DNA from 2 places in the Bacillus sp. TL12 genome. Region 1 is predicted to be linked to the other one. Evidence: a T-box and tRNA genes for the amino acid it is inferred to sense, from the RefSeq annotation. Region 1 holds a T-box; the other holds one or more tRNA genes.
The links. A T-box is a leader RNA that pairs with one kind of tRNA and senses whether it is charged. The one in region 1 lies ahead of LOK41_RS01775 (valine--tRNA ligase), so its partner is inferred to be a tRNA-Val.
Positions count from the first base shown of each region.

Region 2: it encodes a tRNA-Val, which carries the amino acid that the T-box ahead of LOK41_RS01775 (valine--tRNA ligase) is inferred to sense. The anticodon was not compared.

Region 1 covers NZ_JAJJBY010000001.1:328,419-331,852, reverse strand. The annotation lists gene ysxE (spore coat protein YsxE) at 1-579, shown strand, start outside; gene LOK41_RS01780 (hypothetical protein) at 607-801, opposite strand; T-box leader at 1,074-1,305, shown strand; gene LOK41_RS01775 (valine--tRNA ligase) at 1,345-3,434, shown strand, end outside.
Region 2 covers NZ_JAJJBY010000006.1:114,725-118,158, reverse strand. The annotation lists gene LOK41_RS08070 (D-alanyl-D-alanine carboxypeptidase family protein) at 1-411, opposite strand, end outside; gene LOK41_RS08065 (hypothetical protein) at 567-794, opposite strand; gene LOK41_RS08060 (hypothetical protein) at 912-1,448, opposite strand; tRNA gene LOK41_RS08055 (tRNA-Val) at 1,791-1,863, shown strand; gene LOK41_RS08050 (competence protein CoiA) at 2,232-3,434, shown strand, end outside.

The sequences.
Region 1 (3,434 bases):
CTCTTAGAGGAGTTCCTTGTAGAGTCTGAGGCGAAATGGTATATGTCTCCATTTGAACTACAGTACTGTACGTATTTTCATCATGTGATGAGGGCGCGTGAATTTGCCACGAAACAGCTTTCGGAGTGGCATGAAGCGATGAAAGAGAAAGAAAAAACACGCGTTTCTTTTATTCATGGTAATGTATCAATGAATCATTTTTTATTTGATTATGAACGAAACGGTTATTTTATTAGTTTAGAAAAGTCACAATTTGCAACGCCAGTTCAAGATCTTGTCCGTTTTTATTCCCGCTCATTGAACACATACCCAATTGCAAGAAGCGATCGTTTCGAATGGTATCAGGTGTATCAAAAGAATTTTCCGTTTACGAAAGAAGAACAACTCCTAATGTTTGCTTATCTAACATATCCGTCCCCATTTATTAGACAAATTCAATCTTATACAAGCAAACAGCAGAAACGGGATGAAAAGAAAGAACTTCAAGGTGTGAAAATGTTACAGCAAGCACATTGGCTTGTAAGCAATATAGAATATTTCATTTCACAATTACAAGCTGCGCAACAAGGAAATGAATAATAGCCGTAGGCTCAAGTTGCCGTGAGGCTACGGCTGAAAATGTAAGCGGATTGTTGCTACAACAAAGATGATAAGGATGATGAAATCTAAGAAGGTTGGAAGTAGTAATGTGCGAATTCCTTGGAAAATAGTAAGTGGAATGGCAAAATCAGAAAATATCGTTTGTAAATTTCTAACCCATGAAGGGGCTGAAAAATTGTAGGTGCGTCGGTAGCGTCGCATAATCAATCATTCCTCCGTACAGAAAGCATTTAATAAACATTAATCTTGAAATACAGTATGCAGGATAAGTACCTAGGGTGCTTGTGCTGCTTTTTTTATTTTTCGTACATAGGTTATAAAAAATGCTTACGCTAATTGATGATTACACACTGATTTTTGGATGATGAGAAAATAAGGAATCTATCAATTGTAGAAAATTGCTGAAAAATATTTTTATCTTGACGAATATGGTTTCGTTTTTTACACTATTGTATATAATAAATAACAATTATATAAATGCATTGAAGGGGAAGAGTATAACATTAAACGTCTGCAGAGAGGAGAATCATTGGCTGTGAGATTCTCTAGATAGTCATGTTAGAAGGTAGCCCTGGAGCATCTTTTCTGAACGGAGTCATTCGCATTAGGAAAAGACGGATTTGTCCGTTATCAAATTAAGAGTATAAGCAAATTTTGAATTTGTTTGTAAATAAAGGTGGTACCGCGATGTCCCTCGTCCTTTTTTGGATGAGGGGCATTTTTTATTTTGAAGGAGGGAAAATAATGTCAAACACGGAAAAGAATTTACCAACTAAATATGATCATATGTCCGTTGAAGAAGGCCGTTATAAATGGTGGCTTGAAGGCAAGTATTTCGAAGCAAAAGGAGATGCGGAAAAACAGCCGTATACAATTGTAATCCCGCCTCCAAACGTAACAGGTAAATTGCATTTAGGTCATGCTTGGGATACAACGCTTCAAGATATTTTAACACGTACAAAGCGTATGCAAGGATACGATGTATTATGGCTTCCTGGTATGGACCATGCGGGTATCGCAACGCAAGCGAAAGTAGAAGGGAAACTTCGTGAAGAAGGTATTTCACGTTACGACCTTGGTCGTGAGAAATTCCTTGAAAAAGCATGGGAATGGAAAGAAGAATATGCTTCTCATATTCGCGAGCAATGGGGAAAAGTTGGTCTAGGATTAGATTATACTCGTGAGCGTTTCACATTAGATAAAGGCTTATCAGATGCGGTTAATAAAGTATTCGTTCAATTGTACGAAAAAGGTTTAATTTACCGCGGTGAATATATCATTAACTGGGACCCTGCAACACGCACCGCCCTTTCTGATATTGAAGTAATTCATAAAGATGTTCAAGGTGCATTCTACCATATGAATTACCCATTAACAGACGGTTCTGGTCACATTCGTCTTGCGACAACTCGTCCAGAAACAATGCTTGGTGATACAGCGGTAGCAGTTCATCCAGAAGATGATCGTTACAAGCGTTTAATCGGAAAAACGGTTACACTTCCAATCGTAGAGCGTGAAATTCCGATTATTGCTGATGAGTATGTAGAGAAAGATTTCGGAACAGGTGTTGTAAAAATCACACCAGCTCATGATCCGAATGATTTTGAAGTAGGTAACCGTCACGACTTACCGCGCATTTTAGTAATGAACGAAGACGGAACAATGAACGAAAAAGCTGGTAAGTATAACGGTATGGATCGTTTCGAATGTCGTAAAGAGTTAGTAAAAGACTTGCAAGAAGCTGGTGTATTAGTAGAAATCGAGCCTCATATGCATGCGGTAGGTCATAGTGAGCGTAGCGGTGCAGTTGTTGAGCCTTACTTATCAACACAATGGTTCGTAAAAATGGCGCCACTTGCAGAAAAGGCTGTTGCTCTGCAACAAAAAGAAGAAGAAAAAGTAACATTTGTACCAGAACGTTTCGAGAACACATACTTACGTTGGATGGAAAACATTCACGATTGGTGTATTTCTCGTCAATTATGGTGGGGACACCGCATCCCAGCTTGGTATCATAAAGAAACTGGTGAAGTATACGTAGGTACAGAAGCTCCAGCAGATATCGAAAACTGGAACCAAGATAACGACGTACTTGATACATGGTTTAGCTCAGCGTTATGGCCATTCTCAACACTCGGTTGGCCAAATGAAAATGATGAAGACTTCAAACGCTACTATTCAACAGATGCGCTTGTAACGGGCTATGATATTATTTTCTTCTGGGTATCGCGTATGATTTTCCAAGGTTTAGAGTTTACAGGAGAGCGTCCATTTAAAGATGTATTAATTCATGGTCTTGTTCGTGATGAGCAAGGACGTAAAATGAGTAAGTCTTTAGGTAACGGTATCGATCCAATGGAAGTTATCGAGAAATACGGTGCAGATGCAATGCGCTTCTTCTTATCAACAGGAAGTGCACCAGGTCAAGATTTACGTTTTAGCATGGAGAAAGTAGAATCTACTTGGAACTTCATTAATAAAATTTGGAATGCATCTCGTTTTGTATTAATGAACATGGAAGATATGCAATACGAAGATATTGATTTAACTGGTGAAAAATCAGTTGCAGATAAGTGGATTTTAACTCGTTTAAATGAAACAATTGAAAGTGTAACGCGTAACATGGATAAATATGAATTCGGTGAAGCTGGTCGAGCATTATACAACTTCATTTGGGATGATTTCTGTGACTGGTACATTGAAATGGCGAAGCTTCCGTTATATGGTGAAGATGAAGCGGCTAAGAAAACAACTCGTTCTGTTTTAGCATATGTATTAGATCAAACGATGCGTTTATTACACCCATTCATGCCATTCGTAACAGAGAAAATTTG
Region 2 (3,434 bases), on a different contig from region 1:
ACCAATTGCATACGAAACATCATTTGCACTCAGCACCATTAAAATTGTAAGCGCTGTATTCCGATCGATCGTTTCCCCTACTTGAAATTCAAGTTGATAATTACTTTTTTCCTGATCTAATGCAGGTTGCGAAAACGTAAATTGCTCCCCCGGCTTCACATGCTCCATTAATAAAATAGCAGTCAATACCTTCGTCATACTTGCTGGAAATGCATGTTGATATGCATTTTTGTCGTACAACACATCCCCCGTTTTTGCATCGATTGAAACTGCAAACTGACCAAATACATTTGGACCTTGGCCTAGTGCCGGCACTGGTGCGGTGCTAGTTTCAGCGTACAATGTCATAGGTGTTAAAAAGAATAAACAAATAACCATCATAAAAACCGGAATTTTCTTACAATTAACCATGTGACTCTCCCTTTCTATTTTCTTTTTCACCGTATGTACTAACTCTACCAATCCGGCATACAATTGGAATTAAAATGGAAAAATTATTACCATTTTTCACTATATCATAATTTTACAAGAAAGGACATAATCATACGTATAAAAATAAGAAGGACTCATTCTTTCTTATCCTTCTCATCAGCTAATAAATCTATTAAATTATTCCCAGCTTCCTCTTCTGTAATTTCATCAGTCATTCCCATAAAGGACCAGCCCTTTAAATCTACCCATTTAATAAACTCATCTAAAAACTCATCATGAGAAACATCCACATCAAGAATCGCACCATTTATCGAAATTGTTCTATTTCTAGGTACACGCATCTTGAAAGTTTTTCTTACCATTCGTATATGCTCCTTTAATCTATGGCTATTTATAAATCTATTCTCTATTTCTGTTATATACTATTTCTATGACATTGTAAAAAGAATATCCTACCAAAACAACTATAAAGTAACTATTTATTTACTATGTTGCTTAATATAATCATCATAAGTAGGTATTTCACTCGCATTACCAGCACCCGCTTTTGCGCTATTAAACACATCTTTCTCTTTCAATCTGTTTTGTTCGATATCAAGATCATGTAAAATACGATGAACATATAGTAAAGCTGTTGTATCGTGATTTTGAACTGAAATATCAAGCAATTTTCTAGCTCGCTCCAAATCTTCTTTCAAATCCCCTTTACATAAAGAAACCGTTTCTTTTAACGTTGTATCAATTAATTTGAATCCCGATTCATTTTTCCCCCAAGCTGGAGCACCCATTTTCTCAAAATCCTCATACCTTTCCCAACCTGTAATCGTATTTAAATCACTATGTATTTCTCTTATCTTCATTCCAATATCTTTTGATTTATCTACCTTTTTCACTGTCTCAGTTTTTTTAACATTCGTTTCTTGTTTATCTGTTTTATGAAACCACATAATGCCGCCTAGTATAACTCCCAATAAAACAAGGCCTCCCATAACAAAACCAATCACTTTTTTAAGCATTGTGACACTCTCCTTTTATTTATAGATTATAAGCTTATATCGATATTTTAAGTTAAACAGATATATATTATTCACAATAATACTGTATTACCTTTTCACATGTAATACATATAAACTTCTATCTGATTTCATTTAAACACTTGCAACGATTACTTCTAAAAAAACATATTCTATAAATCTTTCTGCCTTCTACCCCGTCCAACCTTTCCATATACACCTCATTTCCAACTAGTATATAACAGTTTAAATATTGCAATTAAAAACTATTGTAATGTGACACTTAGTTATGTATAATCAACTTAACAGAATTATCAGACATAAAATAACATCAATATTTATTACGATCCCGTAGCTCAGCAGGGAGAGCGCCACCTTGACAGGGTGGAGGTCGCTGGTTCGAGCCCAGTCGGGATCATATCGAAACCCCTTGATATTCAAGGGGTTTTCTTATGTATAACAGTTTATTCAAAGTGCTGAAACAGCACTTTTTGGGCAGAAATGGGGCAGAAAAAATTACCCACCTTTATATTATTCAAAAAGTATATTATTTAATTCCTTTATTATATCGCCTAAGTATCTAAAAAAATTTTGATTTCTAAATGACCTCTCAAATCTTTCTCTAGCAATCCTACCTTTTTTCATCCGCGAAAACTTAAAAAGATTTATCTAAACACCAATAAATATCACAATAATTGTAAACTCCATATTCCTATCTCCTTTACATTCTAATATCTAATATCAGATAATATATACAATCTAATACTATTAAGGAGAGTTTCATCAATGATACGTTGTATAACTAATGATAAAGAAGTCTTATATGCATCTAAATGTGATGAAAAAACGACCAGAAAATTATCAAGAGCAGGAAGTCTATTATGTCCAAACTGTAAAAATATCGTTCGTTTTAATAAAGGTAATCAAAAGCGCCCTTATTTTTCACATGTTCCAGATACAGATTGTGTGGTAACAAATTACGAGAATGAAACCAAAGAACATATTTTAGGTAAAGAATTACTATTTAAATGGCTTCAAAATAAGTTTCCAAATGCAAACATAGAATTGGAAGTTTATATCCCAGAAACGAAACAAATTGCAGATATCTTATTGACTCATTCAATAGAGGAAACGGCAAAAGAAGCACGTTGGGCTTTTGAATTTCAGCATAGCCCTTTACAAAGTAGAGAATGGGAAGAAAGACATAATCTATACCAATCTGCTAATATACATGATTTTTGGATATTAGATGCTGGGGCATTCTTGAAATACTCAAAAGCAAAAGGTGCTGAGAACGCTCGTTTACGTCATGATTTAGAGACTTCAATTTTTAAGAATACTGGTTTCTGCTATTTTTTAAATCTTGAGACACAAGAAATGATAATTGACTTCTCATTTCAAAAGAAAAAAATATTTCAAGATGTTAGAGGAAAACGTTTCCCTAATGAATATACATTTCATAAGCCAATTGCACATACTTGCAATTTAAATGAGATATTATTTAGTTACAATTCAGAATTTAATTATAGTGCTATGGCTTATGAAAATATCAAAAAAGAAGCTTCCGAAAAAGTAGATTTGCAAATCAAGCGTTTCCAGAGAGTGAAAGAAGAAAAGTTAGAAGCAGAACTTCAACAAAGAGCCTTAGAGAAAATAACATATGCACAGAGATTATATGGAGAAGACTTTAAAACATTAGTTTCCTCATTTATGAAGAGAAATAAAGAAAAAGTAAAAGAAGATGTTCGTAAATTGTCTGAAGAAGAATTTTTTTCTACATACGATGAGTATCTCCAGAAAATCCAGAGTAATAATACCGAAGTTGAACATTGGAAAAACACAGACAATATTAATAAAAAAATTTTATACCTTCAGCATAGTGCAGAATTAACATATGAAATTGCTTTCTTAGAGAAACAAGGAGAACGTTCCCTTGAGAACTATCTAACTGAACATTTTTCCAGGGCATTGGATATGGTCAATTACGTC